One region of the Paenibacillus sp. RC73 genome, then DNA from elsewhere that is predicted to be linked to it. Evidence: riboswitches for the same ligand, from Rfam matches in the RefSeq annotation. Region 1 holds a riboswitch; each other region holds the start of a gene.
The links. Region 1 has a riboswitch for cyclic di-AMP ahead of ABH897_RS11865 (hypothetical protein). Riboswitches for the same ligand answer to the same signal wherever they lie in the genome.

Region 1 (4,041 bases):
CTGCTTTTTTTGTTATATAAGCCGAACTAAAATATCCCTTTTTCCTAGCCACAGGAGCAGCCGTTTGGATTGGCTGCTTGTGAACAGGGATGGACCTGTCAGCTTTGTTGCAAGAGCTTCTCGATATCCCCCGCCAATTTATCCGGAGTTGTCTGTGGGGCATAGCGCTTAAATACGTTACCTTCGCGTGTAATCAAAAATTTAGTAAAATTCCATTTGATTGCTTTGGAGCCTAATACGCCCGGAGCTGTTTGGGTGAGGTAGCGGAATAAAGGGTGCGCCTGATCGCCATTGACATCTATTTTGGCAAACATCGGAAATGTAACTCCATAGTTGATCTGGCAAAACTCCGAAATTTCCTCGCTGGAACCCGGCTCTTGCTTGGCAAACTGGTTGCTGGGAAACCCTAAGATTTCAAGACCCCGCTCATGGTATTGGTCATATAGCTCTTGTAGCGCCTTGTATTGGGGGGTTAGCCCGCATTTGCTGGCTGTATTCACGATGAGCAGTACTTTTCCTTCGTATGTGGACAACGGAATTTCTTTCCCTTGCAGGGTTTGTGCATCATGTTCATAAACGGTCATGGTTTTCCTCCTAATTTGATATTCTACAATTAAATTGTAAGCAATTTAACGAAGAGTTGCAAGTCTATAAATAGATGTAATGCGCCGTCTGCTGCTGTAAAATCGTATTTTGTCCAAAACGGCAAATGGCACTGCAAATGGGGCAAATAGCGGTGTTTCTCATGGTAAAAACAGGTTCAATCGGCGTTTATCAGGTACATACAGCACTTTTCCTTTCTCTTTTACAAAAAAAGGACAAAAAATGCTCCCCATACGCCAATATTGACATGCCTCTTCATTTTCGAAAAGGGATGAAAAACCGAGATTGAAGGAGCTGGGAGAAGGATATTTGTGTTGTAAACGCTATTATTAATCTTTTATGCTCCAAAGACCGATTTATAACCCCGCAGGTGAGCTTTACAGTGTTCCTTGCGCGGGTGTATGATTCAAGACGTAATTTCAAATTAAGTGAATGAAGCAGCAACGAATTGTCTATAGCGCTGAATTTTGCAGTTGCAAAAGCGGGGGAACCAAACGAGATCTATGCGGCTTTTAAAGGGCCGAGTGTCTCAAGGGGTGAATTTTCTGGCCAAGTGTCAGAAATAGGGCGACTCTCACGTCCGAATCCGACAGCTAACCTCGTAAGCGTACAGGGAGAGGCAACAAACCGCCGTGTGCAGCCATGGTTTATTTTATCATGGTTACGTAAGAAGCCGGAGGAAAGCCTTTTTCCTTTGGCTTCTTTTTGTTGTCTTTTTATACCGGGAGAGGAGCTACTGATGGAAGGTCGGCTAATCATTGTCACTGCACCGAATGAAACGGGCAGAAATTTTGTGAAATTGCTTATGTTCAAAAAACTGGCGTTTGCGGTTCTTACGAATAGCGCTCAGGAGGAACGACAGCTCAAAAAAATGGGTGTGGAGCATATTGTGCGCATCAATACGATGCAAGCGGGGAAATGGAATTTTCCCAAAAAAGAAATTGGCTGCGTGTATTTGTTCGAGAACAGCTTGAATCTGACGTGCCGTTTTCTGCAAATATGCCGGCCGCTGACATCAGATTCGATCTATGTCATTACACACGGCTGTAATCCTCAAGGGATTTATCGAGGTTTGGGAGCGGACCATGTGATCTACACTTTGAATGGAGAGGTGGGTTTCCTGCTGAACGGATAGTCGCTTACGATATGGCTAATATAAATTAAAATTTTCAAAGTAATTGTATGTTGATTTTACGAGGGTGTAAGAATAACGATCTGAGGACAGATACGGGAGGGTATGAACATGATGGATATATACATGCTGCTCGTGATGGCTGCGAGTTATGGAGTGATACTGCTGTTTGTACGCTGGTGTGATGCACAGACCTCCAAAGGAGGGCGAAAAGGATGATGGTTGTGCTTACGCTTACGGCTATTGTGTTTGTGTATTTAATCTACGCACTCCTGAATCCTGAAAAGTTCTAATCAGCTAAACAGGATCAAGCGGGCGGGGAACAGCAGATCATGGATGAAGCATCAGAGGCAGCGGGCTTTCGCAAACGTGTGCAACGCCTGGTGCTACGAACCCGTCTGTTATTCCAAACGCAGGAGCATTTTGGAGGAGGGAATAGATGATGGAGCTGCTGCAAATTGGAATTGTGATTGTGATATTGCTGCTCTTGGTGAAACCAGTGGGCACCTATATGTATCATGTATTCTCAAATGAACCGAATCGGACGGACCGAGTGTTTGGCGGGACGGAGAAGCTGATTTACAAGGTTATAGGATTGAAAAAGCTGGAGAGCATGCGTTGGACCACGTATGTGATGAGCTTTATCGCTACGAATGTCGTGCTTGTGGCGATCAGCTATGTGCTACTGCGCTTGCAGGGACTGCTCCCCGGTAATCCGGCTGGAAACGACAATATGGAAGCGTCACTGGCTTTTAATACAGTGATCAGCTTTATGACCAATACGAATCTCCAGCATTACAGCGGAGAAAGTGGACTTACGTATATGACGCAGATGGCGTTCGTTACGATGATGATGTTTACTTCGGCTGCTTCCGGTTTTGCGGTTGCTGCGGCTTTTATGAGAGGATTGACGCGGCGCGGTGAAGGAATGGGCAACTTTTTTCAGGATTTTATCAAAGCAATTATACGGATTTTTCTTCCGTTGGCCTTTGTGCTTACGCTGGTGCTGGTCGGACTGAAAGTACCGCAGACGCTTCAGCCTACGGCGGATATCACGACGATGAGTGGAACACAGCAACAGATTGCCTTGGGACCCGTTGCTTCGATGGAATCGATCAAGCACTTGGGGACGAACGGGGGCGGTTTCGATGGGGCCAACTCGGCGCATCCTTTTGAAAATCCAAGTCCCTGGACGAATGTGCTGGAAATTTTGGCGATGTGGGTGATGCCAGCTTCTCTGCCGTATACCTTTGGGCTGTTCGCTCGTAATCGCAAGCAGGGGTGGATTATTTTTAGCTCCATGATGGTACTGTTTCTCGTATTCCTATCTATTACGTACGTGTCAGAGAAAACGGGTAATCCGCTGATTCAGGCACTGGGGGTGGATGCTTCTCAGGGAAGCATGGAAGGGAAAGAGGTCCGCTTCGGCATCGGACAATCGGCACTGTTCACGGCGGTAACGACGGCGGCTACGACAGGTTCGGTCAATAATATGCACGATACACTGACCCCGCTGGGCGGTATGGCTGCTTTGGGTGAAATGATGCTGAACGTCATTTTCGGCGGTAAGGGTGTCGGGCTGATGAATATGCTGATGTACGCGATTCTGGGTGTATTTATATGTGGATTGATGGTCGGCAGGACCCCGGAATTTATGGGCAGGAAGATTGAAGGCAAGGAAATGAAGCTGATCGCAATTGCCATTTTGGTACATCCGTTTCTCATTTTGGTGCCGACTGCGCTCGCTTTTATGAGTCATTGGGGATACGATGCGGTCACAAACCCCGGATATCACGGGTTGACTCAGGTGTTATATGAATATGCGTCATCTGCGGCTAATAACGGTTCGGGATTTGAGGGGCTTGCGGATAACAACGTATTCTGGAACGCGACAACGGGTATCGTTATGTTCTTCGGACGATATGTATCGATTGTTGCACTGTTAGCTGTAGCAGCTTCATTGAATGCCAAAGCACCGACTCCAGTGACGACAGGCACACTTCGTACGGACAACAAGCTGTTTGGGGCGATTCTGATCGGGGTTGTGCTGCTGATTGGTGCGTTGACCTTCTTGCCCGTCATCGTATTGGGGCCTGTGGCTGAATTTTTGACCATGTGAAGAAGATGAACATGAAGAAGAAATTGAGAATGGATGAACGGGGTGCTTGATCATGAAGGAACAACGCAAACGCATGCTGGATAAAAGCATCTTGAAGCATGCGATCAAGGATAGCTTTATGAAATTAAATCCGATGATCATGATGAAAAATCCTGTCATGTTCGTCGTGGAGATCGGCACTTTGGTT
Region 2 (4,041 bases), on a different contig from region 1:
TGTCGTGATTGAAGATACAGTTGCTAAAGGATATACGTTGGACGGTACTGTAACGCTCGCCAAGGCGGTGCCTGAGGATGAGGGAGCAGAAACAGCTGTAGGTATTCGTAAGGGAAATGCTGAACTGCTGGCATCTGTAAATAAAACGTTGGCTCGCCTGAAAGCAGACGGGTCTATTGAAAAGTTTTCCACGGAAGCGAGTGCGCTCTCTGCGGATCGACAGGTTTCATCCAACAACATCGTGGATATATTTTGGAAATATCGCAGCTTTTACGTTACGGGTATCGGCTACACGTTGTTGCTGTCTGCGCTCGGGGTACTGTTCGGATTTATCATTGGTCTGATCATCTCTCTGCTGCGGATGAGTGGTGTACGTATCATTGAATGGTTGGGTACGGCCTACGTAGAGGTACTACGTGGTACACCTATGCTGGTACAGCTTATGATCATCCATTATGGAGTTGCTTTGACGCTGGGCGTCAATTTTACGCCACTTCAGTCCGGTATTATTACGTTATCTCTGAATAGCTCGGCATATCTGGCTGAAATTTTCCGTGCAGGTATCCAGGCAGTGGACCGTGGTCAGATGGAAGCAGCCCGTTCACTCGGTATGGGACGAGGCAAAGCTATGCGTCACGTCATTTTACCGCAAGCGTTCAAGTCTGTACTGCCTGCGATCGGCAATGAGTTTATTACGATTATTAAAGAGTCCTCCATCATTTCTACCATCGGTATGGTGGATATTATGTATCAGGCCCAAGTCATTAAGAACATCACCTACGAAGGATTAAGTCCGTTCGTCATCGCGGCTGCTATTTATTTTGTAATGACATTCAGCTTGTCGAAGCTGTTGGGTTTATGGGAAAGGAAGTTGAGAGCCAGTGATCACCGTTAAACAACTGCGTAAATCGTTCGGCAAAAATGAAATTTTAAAAGGCATTGATATAGATATTGCCAAAGGCGAGGTTGTTGTCGTCATTGGCCCGAGTGGTTCGGGGAAAAGTACATTTTTACGTTGTATGAATCTGCTGGAGCAGCCGACCGACGGGGAGATTTTGTTTGAGGGCGAGCCGATTACAGCCCGTGGTCATAATATTAATGCGACTCGTGAGAAAATGGGGATGGTGTTCCAGCATTTCAACCTGTTCCCGCACAAAACGGTGCTGCAAAATTTGACGCTTGCGCCGACTCAGGTTAGAGGCCAGTCCGTGAAGGAAGCGGAGAAAATTGCGCTAGAGCTACTGCGCACCGTTGGACTTGAAGACAAAAAGGACACCTATCCCAATCAGCTATCCGGTGGACAGAAGCAGCGGATTGCGATTGCACGCGCCTTGGCGATGCAGCCGCATGTGATGCTCTTCGATGAGCCGACTTCCGCTTTGGACCCTGAAATGGTCGGGGAGGTGCTGGACGTGATGAAGAAGCTGGCTGAGGGTGGCATGACGATGGTCATCGTGACACATGAAATGGGCTTTGCCCGCGAGGTAGGAGACCGCATTATCTTTATGGATAACGGTCAAATTGTGGAGCAAGGTACACCGGAGCAAGTTTTTGGCACTCCAAGCCATGATCGTACCCGGGATTTTCTTGCCAAGGTTTTGTAAGAAATGAGCTTATAAAGGCTATGAAGTAAGCCCTCCGCGGTGGAAGTTTGACGGGAGGGCTTTTTCTTTTTTTGTCATCCTCGTTCAGATTTTTGTAACTGATTTCGATTTCATGATGACAAAATTGTAACAGATGTAGTATGATGTTCAGGGTTCCCAACATTTTCATGCAGATAAGGTTACAAAATTGTGATATTATGCAGTGAGCCAAAACTTACCGGGGCAGCAGACAGCTACGACAGACGCTGAATGCGGGACCCAAAACCATGGGAAGTGCGGGGGACGTAACAACGGCAGTAACTTCTGATCCGTCTTCATACGAATGGATGGAAGGTTGCCTAGGGGTGAATTGCACAAAAGCATAGGGCTTCTCCTGAGTCCGAATCCGACAGCTAACTTCGCAGGCATAACAGAGGAGGTACATATCTTTTGAAACATCTGAAACGTATTGGAAAAACAATGAAATTTGCGGTGCTGGCAGCAGCCATTGCAGGATTGGCGCAGACAGCCGGGGTAGCCGACGCCGCTTCGCTTCATACCGCCAAGGAAGGTGATACCTTCTTTTTACTTGCTCAACGTTACGGGGTATCTGTAGAAGATCTGCAAAAGGAGAACCCGGATGTTGCCGCCAGCAATATATATGCAGGAGTGCAAATTAAGGTGCCGGACGAGAACAAGTTAAAGGCCGCTTCGGATTCGAAGCCTCAGCTTCTTTCCGAGAAAGCGCCAGCAGGTGACGGTCAACAGGTTGAAGCATGGGGCAAAACATTTAACTACAGCAAAGTAGTTGACGTGAAGGCCACAGCGTATTCCGCAGCAGCCAGTGAAAATGGAAAATGGGGAGCGGTGGACTATTTCGGAAATCCGCTTAAGCTCGGTACGATTGCGGTAGACCCCAACGTAATTCCGTTGGGTACGAAAGTGTTGGTTACAGGCTATTCCCACCCGGGGCTGCCCGATCAATCTTTTGTAGCGGTAGCACGCGATAAGGGCAGCGCCATCACGGGTAAACGGATTGATATTTTCATTCCAGGCAGCCCATCTTTTGTGAGTGACTTTGGTTTTCAGAATGTGAAGCTGTATGTCATTGATAAATAGACTTATGTAAGCAAATGAATTAAGTGAACATAATATATATTATGTAAACTATAATCTGTGATCTATAATCAAATAGCTTAATCGCAGGTTCAGATTCATATATGGGTCTTGTCGATTAATAAAGGGCTGTCTTGACGAGCAGAATGCATCTGCTGGTAAGACAGCCCTTTTTACTGTTATTTCCGCTCCGAGGTGTGAAGTAGCCGGGGAACCGTGACAAATTTGTAGCCCTTGGCTTTCAGCGACTGAATGAGACCCGGCAGGGATTGAACAGTGCCTTTCAGATTGGAACTTTGACCTCCACCTGCGTGCATTAAAATGATGGAGCCTGGTCCGGTAGCCGGGATCACATTACGCTGAATTTGTGTTTTACTGAGTCCCTTCCAATCGAGGGAGTCTACGTTCCAATTGACAATCATGTAGCCGTGTCGACGCGCCCACTGGATCTGAGGCTCCGTAATTTCACCATAGGGCGGGCGGATCAGCTTGGGTCGAAAGCCGACAGTGGCCTCCAAAATATGTTCTGTTTTCTTAATCTGGTTGCGAAAGCGTTCCGGTGAAGCCTTCCTAAAATCCGGATGGGTATAGGAATGGTTGCCCAAGGCATGGCCTTCACGTACGATACGGCGAATCATGCCCGGGTGTTTTTCCGCACGGTGACCGACAATAAAGAAGGTGGCTTTGATCCCATTCGCGTGCAAAATGTCCAGAACCTGCGGCGTATACCGGGAATCGGGCACGTCATCAAAAGTCAGGGCAATTTGCTGCGTATGCGGGCCGCACATTTTAAAAATATCCGCATGTTTTTTCCGAAGCATGGCTAATGTGGGAGTGGCTCGTTCTCTGCTCTTATGTGCTGAAGAAACAACAGTCGCTTCCTTGGAATGAGTCGTTCCGATATCGGGAGGCGCGTCCGCGTGAACGGGAAAACTCGAAAATGCTAGTAACAGTGCCATCATTGGCAATATTCCCCTGTACGGCATATGTATCCCCCTTTCCGTGCAGTGGTACCTTCTGTTGCTTTCATTTATTATGTACCTGACATGTTGAAATTATGCTGCTGAACAGGTTAGACTATTGAGTGGTTGAGTGGAAATGCCCTGTGTAACGGATGTAAGTGAAGATCACGAAGCTAAACGCACATATTCTATTAAACCTGAGCGAAACAGCAGCATTTTCGCAACTTTTAGCCTTTTAATGGATTCGGTATCCAGTGATAGCTGGTGTATAATGGGGTTGCAATTCATATTGTAGAGACATGGAATTAAAGGAAGGATGGATCAATGTGACCGACTTGTTTACTCCTTATCAATTAAAGGGACTCTCTTTAAAAAACCGG
Region 3 (4,041 bases), on a different contig from region 1:
GCGCTCCATTAGCGGTATTCACCGGGGTAAATATCACATGTACTATCCCCAAAACAAATTGGATGGGGTAAAGGACAAGCTTCCTGCCGAAATAAGGAATTATTTTGTCAAACAATAGACAAATGTATGCCAATAAAAGTAAATAAGGGGACATGAATTTTGAATTTATTTGACACTCATACCCATCTGGATGCGCCGCAATTTGACGAAGATCGGGAAGAAGTTATAGCACGTGCTGTCGAAGCGGGAGTAACCCGCATGATTAATATCGGATTTAATCGTGAGACGATTCCATCCACGATGAAATTAGCTGAGACGTATGATTTTATTTATGCGGCGATTGGATGGCACCCACAGGATGCGATTACGATGCAGGAGGGAGATATGGAATGGATTGTATCGTTATGCAGTCATAAGAAAGTCGTGGCGATCGGGGAGATTGGTCTGGATTATTATTGGGACACATCACCGAAGGATGTACAGCATCGGGTGCTACGCAACCAGATTGGACTGGCTCGTGAGCTGAACATGCCAATTGTCATCCATAACCGGGATGCGCATGAAGATATTGTTAAGATTTTGCGTGAAGAAAAAGCGAGTGAGGTTGGCGGAGTCATGCATTCCTTTTCCGGAAGCTGGGAGACGGCTAAAATGGTGCTGGATATGGGCTTTCACCTCTCTTTTGGCGGGCCAATAACGTTCAAAAATGCCAAGCAGCCAAAGGAGGTACTCGCACAGGTGCCGCTGGACCGTCTGCTCATTGAAACGGACGCTCCCTACCTAACGCCTCATCCGTTCCGCGGGAAGCGAAATGAGTCCGCACACGTGGGACTGGTCGCAGAGGCGGCTGCCCAAATCAAGGGAATTACGGTGGAGGAATTAGTGTCAATAACGACCCAAAATGCCTTGGAACGATTTGACATTAAGTGAAAAAGTGAAGAAATCGATCAAAATAAAGAGATAGACGAAGCTAATCATGAATTTGTTGCAGGAAACTCAAGAATATTACAATATTTTAACCGAATATTTTGAAAAATGTACTTGAAACCTGCTTTACAACATGCATAGAAACAGGATATCATCTTTTCAGTGAATTGTTGTTTGAGTGTAAACATCAACAGCTCATTTCATGAACCAGTCTCGCTGAGTCCCTTTTACAGGGAACGGGGGAACCGATATGGCTTACAGTACGTCCGGCGTATGGCAAGAAGGGAGCGTCTCTTCCGCCAGCCGGCTCGACCGAAATCCTTTCCCGGATGGGATTGAACAGGTGGAGGGGCCGTATTTCGATTTCTTTCTGGGTCTTCGGGGTGAATGTGAAGGCGACCGCCATGAGCGGTTGACCCAAGCTAGGGCGTCTCTCTACGTCCGAACCCGACAGCTAACCCCGTAAGCGTAACAAGAGAGAAGCCATCTCGTGCATGATTTTTCCGCATATTCGCACATGCCGGAAGCCACGAAAGAGCTCTCTAGTCTCTTTCTCTGGCTTTTTTTGTTGTGAATAAAAGAAAATCTGTCATCATACTGTGATTAAACAGGGGAGGACAGCATGCCGCGAAGACGGGTACATGGTGCAGGACAGTCGCATTACGGGCTTGTCTTGTAGAAAATCTGTTATAGTCACGTCAATCTCAACTATGTCTTACTCCAGACGGCGGGCTATGTAAGGAGGACGGAGGAAATGGGCATTTTCCAAAAAGAGGAGACCCATGAGTCACGCTCATCCAGCATGTCTTACGTATTGCGTTGGAAGCAAGAAAATGTGCGCCAGGCTGCTTTGGTTGCTATTTTTCTAATCGCACTAACGATTATGATTTCAATTCTGGTGTACACTGAATCTAAAAAACAGGTTTTTTTTGTCATCGATGGTAAGGCATCTGCGGTAGAAACCCGACAATCCCAGCTCCAAGATTTGCTCAAAGAGCATTCTATTTCACTTCAGCCGCATGATACGGTTTCGATGCCGCTGAACGGAGCAGTACAGGATGGGGATCGCGTAGTCATCAAACGTGCCAATCAGGTCAAAGTATCCTTAGCCAATGAGACGAAAAAATTGTACACAACAGAAAATACAGTAGAGGGTGCCATTCGCACCTCGGGCTATAAATTATCGTCAAATGATAAAGTTTATCCTGCTCTGGATGCTTCTGTTTCGTCTAACATGGACATAAAAATCATCCGTGTGAAGAAACAGCAGGTCGAACAGAAGCAACAGGTACCTTATCAGGTCATCAAAACGGCCGATCCAAGTCTCTATAAAGGCGATAATCGGGTCATCCAAAGCGGTAAAACGGGTGTTGTGGTCCAGCATGTTCAAAAGGTATACCATGACGGAAAATTGGTATCCAAGCAGCTGGTAAACAAGGAAGTCGCGCAGAATCGTGTGGATAAGGTGATTGCGGTAGGAACGAAGAAAAAGCCGGTCGTTCTGGCTGCTTCCGTCGGTCCTGAAGATGCCGTTAAGGCAACACGGGTTAGTTCGGACAATGCTGTCCGTAAAGCAGGTGTGAATTTTAAATATAACAAAGTATTACAAAACGTCTCCATGACGGCGTATTCGTCACAGGAGCCAGGTATCGGTACACGTACCGCATCCGGCACGCGTGTCACGGAAGGACGCACCATCGCTGTCGATCCGAGTGTGATTCCAATCGGCTGGTGGGTGTATATTGAAGGGGTGGGCTTCCGCCGTGCGGAGGATACCGGTGGCGCAATTAAAGGCCACAAAATCGATGTGTATTATGAGAGTTTGAGTCAAGCCAATCAGTTTGGTCGGAAGCACGGTAAAACCGTATATGTGATTGGACCAGTGAAGCCTGAAATGAACTAAAAACGTGTTGTATATGTTTAGGGCAATGCGATAGTATTAACATCATAGTTATGCATGCTAAGAAGAGGATACCCTCTTCTTATTTTGTTTTCAAAAGCTGGGAAAGATGAATATAGCTGACTGTGTAGCAGTGGAGGGAAACGCAAATGATCAAGGAAGTGATCGTGGTAGAGGGTCGGGATGATACGGTGGCTATTCGCCGTGCTGTCGAAGCGGATACGATAGAAACGGGGGGCTCCGCCATTAATAAAATGACGCTGCGCAAAATTGCGCTGGCGCAGGAGCGGCGGGGTGTCATTATTTTGACCGATCCCGATCATGCAGGGGAGCGTATCCGCAAAATTATTGCCTCCAAGGTGCCCGGCTGCAAGCAGGCCTTTATACCAGAGGCAGAAGCGACGCGCAAAGGGGATATTGGCGTGGAGAATGCCTCGCCTGAAGCGATCAGACATGCTCTCGCACGGGTGCATACGACGGTGGAAGGGGCCGATCCGCTAATTGATTGGGCGGACCTGATTGACGCCGGACTTATCACCCACCCGAATGCTGCTGCACGACGTATGACTTTGGGTAATGTGCTGGGCATTGGTTACTGTAACGGTAAGCAGCTACATAAACGGCTCGCTGTGTTCCAGATCAGCCGTGAGGAATTTGCCGGTGCGCTGGCACAAATTGAAAGTGAAGGATTGTGATATCCGTATGACAGGGATTCAAGATATAGCAACACCACGGCGCACGAAGGAAATTATTCAGCGGCACGGGTTTTCGTTCAAAAAGAGTTTGGGACAAAATTTTCTGATTGATCAAAATATTCTGAACAAGATCGTGAATGCTGCGGGATTGGACGAAACGAAGGGCGCACTTGAGATCGGTCCGGGGATTGGCGCTTTGACTGAGAAGCTGGCGCAAACGGCCAAGGTAGTTACTGCTGTGGAAATTGACCAGCGGCTCCTGCCTATTCTCGAAGAGGTGCTGGCCCCTTATGAGCATGTGAAGGTACGCCATGGGGATGTGCTAAAGCTGGATTTGCGAGAGGTGTTCGCTTCCGATTTTGCCGGGGTTAGTAAAGTGAGCGTCGTCGCTAATCTGCCGTACTACGTCACTACACCGATTCTGATGAGGCTGCTGGAGGACAAGCTCCCTCTGGAGAATATCGTCGTCATGATCCAAAAGGAAGTGGCTGAGCGTATGGCTGCGTCTCCTGGGACGAA
Region 4 (4,041 bases), on a different contig from region 1:
TCGTCGAAAGAGTCACCGGACGTTCGTGGAGCCACTATTTTGAACAATATGTATACGACGGCCAGATGGCGGATTTTTCAGTGGATCGCATTACGAACCGCAAGCTGGCCAACGGATACGAAGCAACCATCACACTCAGCAAAAAAGGGGCAGATTATCCCAAGGTCCCTGTTCAAGTTACTTTCAAGGACGGTACAACGATATTCAAGGCTTGGGACGGCATGGGCAAAAGCACCACCTATCGACTCAAAAGTGCATCTCCGGTCTCCCATGTGATTGTTGATCCACTGTACACGATTGCGCTGGAGAACAAGCATATCAATAACAGTCTGAAGGACGAACTGAACGAAAAAACCCAGACCCGTTGGAGCATAAGTGTAACCAAGCTGCTGGAGACACTGCTTGGAAGTCTGTCATGGTGAGGTGTCTATAGATGCGTACCGTTATAAAAGAAGGCTGGGCGCTTGTGCGCATACAATTTTATATTGTCATCATTCTATTTTTGTATCGACTGCTATGGGGCGTTTTTCTCTATCGGGTGGTACAATCCGCCGTTATTCCCCTACTACTGCGCTACCCTGATCAGGGTCAAAATGAACTGGGGCAGACCTTGTTTTGGATGGAGAGCCAGATTGCCCTGACAGACAACCGGGAGGTTCATATGTATCTGTGGATACTACTGGGGGCAACGGTGCTGCGTATACTGATTACCCCCTTCATCCGGGCGGGAATATACCAAAGTCTGCACACCCATGCGACCGAGCCGCAAAGTCTGTCTTTTTTCCGTGGAATGAAACGTCATGGTTTATCATCGCTGATCTATTACGTCATCGAGCTTGGGCTCTTGCTGCTCCCTGCTTTCTGGGTGGTGCCGAGGCTCTACCCTATCGTAGCCGGGGCGCTGCAATCTCCCGCCTATCTGCTGCATGTGCTGCCCTATGCCATCGGTTGGATCGCTTATGGCTGGTTCATCCGCCAGTGCATCCTGTACATGCAGCTAGGCACCGTAGGTGGTCACGCCATACTGTCGTCGCTGCTCGCCTTCTTTCGCCAAATCCTTCCGGCTATCGGTATTTCGCTTCTGCTCGGCGCAGGTGTGCTGCTTGTCCTTGGCCTATTCGGCACGGTGGCGATGATTTGGACTGGCATGCTGGCACTCATTCTCCAGCAAACGTATCATTTTGTTACCAGTCTGGTCAGGCTATGGCACATCAGTTCACAGTACCGCCTATGGCATACCGATATCTCCGACAGAGGTTGAACCCCCACTCCGTTCCTCCTGAGCAATTTCTGGCTGTCGAAAGGCGACTATCTATATCCATTCCTATCCATGTAAACGGCACATAACTGAATACTCTTAACAAAATCTGTTCCCGCGATAAAGGGAGCAGATTTTTTTGTGATTTTTTGCGATGAAACATTTGCCAAAGCCAGCCAACTTTGTTACAATAATCGCAGTGAACTGATAGTAACAACTTTGTAATCTTTATTGTAACCTTTACCTTAAAAACATCGTTATCGTGAATACTGCTCTCCAAGGTGCACATCTTAAGTTAAGCCTAATTCCTGGCACCTAGGAAGCGGGGGAACCAGTTTGGGTGAATTGATCTCGCAACAGAGTGGTCATAGGGGAACCTTCTACCGAATCCTTAAGCTAACCTCGCAGGCATTGGAAGGGGTATTTTTTTTTGAAGAAGAAACTAACAATCGCAGCCATGGGTCTTGCCATTGCCTTTACATCTTTTACATTCGGTGGCGGCAGTGCATTTGCAGACTCCAAGATGGACCAGGTCATCCAAGATACCAAAGGAACGAGCTACAGAAGCGGAGGCACTACACTCGACGGATTCGATTGCTCCGGCTTCACAATGTATGTATATCAAAAACTGGGAATTAAACTGCCGCATCAATCCGGATCACAATTCAAAATGGGATCTTCCGTATCCCGCGATGAAATGAGACCTGGAGACCTGGTGTTCTTCAACACCACAGGTAGAGGCATTTCCCATGTAGGTATCTTCATGGGTGAAGGGAAATTTGCTCACTCCTCATCTTCACGTGGTGTAGTTGTTAGCTCACTGAACGAAAATTATTACGCTAACCGATATGTCGGTGCCAAAAGAATTATGAGCACAGATGCTTACCACGCTGTAGCTTCTGAAACTCCTGATGACGACAACGTAGAATAACTAACGAACAGCAAGCTAACCTGAGCCGCAATTGGATTCTGGCCGGAATCCAATTGCGGTTTTTTATGTCCGCAACATCAGAAACGTTAACTTTACTGACGAACTGACACCTCAAAAGGTTTCAGTTTTTGCGAACATCGTCGGTTTTACCGTCACGGCGGGGGGAGCATATGAGCAGTAAAGCCTTCTTATTGAATGTATACCCGACTTGGGTATGAAATAAACACGCTTGCCAATCCCCTTCAACTTGTCTACAATCTGTTGTTAATGGTTTAAGTACTTGTAAAAGGAGGATGGGAAGACATGCCGGCCTCAATATCTAACTACCGAATCGTGCCGATGGACGAGCAGCAGGCGGCTGCGATATGTGAGTGGCGCTATGATTCACCCTACAATATATACGGCTGGTTACCTTGGGAACAAATGAAGGCGCTTGAGGTCGAATTTGGAAGCCCCTCGCTTCGCCAGGAGCAATATGTAGCCGTACTGGATGACGAGAACATACTAACCGGATTTGCTCAATATTTCCCGATGATTGGCGTGACCCGGCTAGGTCTGGGAATGCATCCCGGATTGTGTGGACATGGCAGAGGCGCCGAATTTGTCCGTGCAATTGCCGAGGAAGCCAGACGACGCAACCCTGAGAATGAAATTGATCTGGAGGTCCTGACTTGGAATGGGCGCGCCATCCGGGCTTACAAGGCAGCCGGATTTGAGCTTACGGATACCTATGAACGTCAGACTCCCGATGGCAAGAAGCCATTTCATTGTATGGTATATCATCCCGACCACCAGCCTCATGTTCTATGATAAAAGCGCCTTCGGCATACAACTGCATTGTTGTATATCGAAGGCGCTTTTATCATACGACAGACCACGATTAGCTCAATGACTGCTACGCATTTTCTCAAAAGCTTCATTATATTGTTGGGCTTCCTTAATATCCACGGCCATAATGCCACCGTCATCCCAGGAGGTTAAACGCAGGGTCACGGTCTTATAATCAATCGTAATAAATGGATGATGATTAAATGCTTCCGATATAGCAGCAACTTCATCCACGAATGCAATCCCTTTCATAAAACTGGAAAAATTATATTTCCGGACAATCCATCGTCCTTCCTCCAGTTCCCAGCCCTCCAGCTTCTCCAGATGTGCTTCAATCTCTTCTTGTGTAAAAGGCATGATACGACTCCTCCCTGTTTATACGGAAGCCTTTCAGCCGCTTGAATGCGACCAAAACTACGATATATTGGTGTCCATATTACCACGGCCCCGTTGATAAATCCATAAAACGGCCTGCTCAAATCAAAGGTACCGACGTCAGCTCCTCATCTCCAATGAGCACATAGATACGGTGCTGCTCCGGTTCATAGATGACAACACCGCTGCCCACAGCGATAACGGGCTCTGTACCCAGCGCATAAAACAGGTCTTCAGCCAGCGCTTCATTGACTTCCTGACGCCCTGCCGGGTCCAGTTTGTCCCAATCTTCTGCTTCCATTTCGAAAAATTCATAGCTATCTGGAATGCGTCCCACAGCCTCTGTCAAATCGTTCAAAATTTGTTCATACTCCCGTCCGTGCTTCACTCCCATGCCATTTCCTCCAATTCTTCCACCATTCATTACATAATCACCTTATTATACCGGAAATTCGTACTTAACAAAAAAGAGAGTTTTGTCGATAAATACTATAATCCGTCTTGTAATGACGTGCCTGGGGCAAGGACGACCCCGGCGGCATGAAAGGATTCAAAATCTATTCTCATGGATGAGGTGTATCATGCAAATTTCAACCATTATCGGACTTGTACTCGGGATTGTGTCATTGGTCGTCGGGATGATTCTCAA

Region 2: linked by a shared signal. The riboswitch ahead of ABH897_RS13320 (3D domain-containing protein) and the one ahead of ABH897_RS11865 (hypothetical protein) in region 1 are both predicted to bind cyclic di-AMP.
Region 3: linked by a shared signal. The riboswitch ahead of ABH897_RS24845 (resuscitation-promoting factor) and the one ahead of ABH897_RS11865 (hypothetical protein) in region 1 are both predicted to bind cyclic di-AMP.
Region 4: linked by a shared signal. The riboswitch ahead of ABH897_RS26165 (C40 family peptidase) and the one ahead of ABH897_RS11865 (hypothetical protein) in region 1 are both predicted to bind cyclic di-AMP.

What each region holds. Positions count from the first base shown of each region.
Region 1 is NZ_JBIYCV010000004.1:389,483-393,523, forward strand. It holds gene ABH897_RS11855 (glutathione peroxidase) at 99-584, opposite strand; gene ABH897_RS11860 (hypothetical protein) at 710-892, shown strand; cyclic di-AMP (ydaO/yuaA leader) riboswitch at 1,052-1,227, shown strand; gene ABH897_RS11865 (hypothetical protein) at 1,343-1,738, shown strand; gene kdpF (K(+)-transporting ATPase subunit F) at 1,954-2,028, shown strand; gene kdpA (potassium-transporting ATPase subunit KdpA) at 2,178-3,854, shown strand; gene kdpB (potassium-transporting ATPase subunit KdpB) at 3,907-4,041, shown strand, end outside.
Region 2 is NZ_JBIYCV010000005.1:19,459-23,499, forward strand. It holds gene ABH897_RS13310 (ABC transporter substrate-binding protein/permease) at 1-895, shown strand, start outside; gene ABH897_RS13315 (amino acid ABC transporter ATP-binding protein) at 882-1,604, shown strand; cyclic di-AMP (ydaO/yuaA leader) riboswitch at 1,851-2,026, shown strand; gene ABH897_RS13320 (3D domain-containing protein) at 2,034-2,702, shown strand; gene ABH897_RS13325 (polysaccharide deacetylase family protein) at 2,879-3,685, opposite strand; gene ABH897_RS13330 (NADH:flavin oxidoreductase/NADH oxidase) at 3,988-4,041, shown strand, end outside.
Region 3 is NZ_JBIYCV010000015.1:79,561-83,601, reverse strand. It holds gene ABH897_RS24855 (HD domain-containing protein) at 1-118, shown strand, start outside; gene ABH897_RS24850 (TatD family hydrolase) at 160-930, shown strand; cyclic di-AMP (ydaO/yuaA leader) riboswitch at 1,132-1,412, shown strand; gene ABH897_RS24845 (resuscitation-promoting factor) at 1,682-2,830, shown strand; gene rnmV (ribonuclease M5) at 2,977-3,522, shown strand; gene rsmA (16S rRNA (adenine(1518)-N(6)/adenine(1519)-N(6))-dimethyltransferase RsmA) at 3,530-4,041, shown strand, end outside.
Region 4 is NZ_JBIYCV010000019.1:15,178-19,218, reverse strand. It holds gene ABH897_RS26175 (M1 family metallopeptidase) at 1-422, shown strand, start outside; gene ABH897_RS26170 (hypothetical protein) at 434-1,261, shown strand; cyclic di-AMP (ydaO/yuaA leader) riboswitch at 1,547-1,684, shown strand; gene ABH897_RS26165 (C40 family peptidase) at 1,689-2,189, shown strand; gene ABH897_RS26160 (GNAT family N-acetyltransferase) at 2,493-2,999, shown strand; gene ABH897_RS26155 (4a-hydroxytetrahydrobiopterin dehydratase) at 3,075-3,374, opposite strand; gene ABH897_RS26150 (hypothetical protein) at 3,493-3,786, opposite strand; gene motA (flagellar motor stator protein MotA) at 3,974-4,041, shown strand, end outside.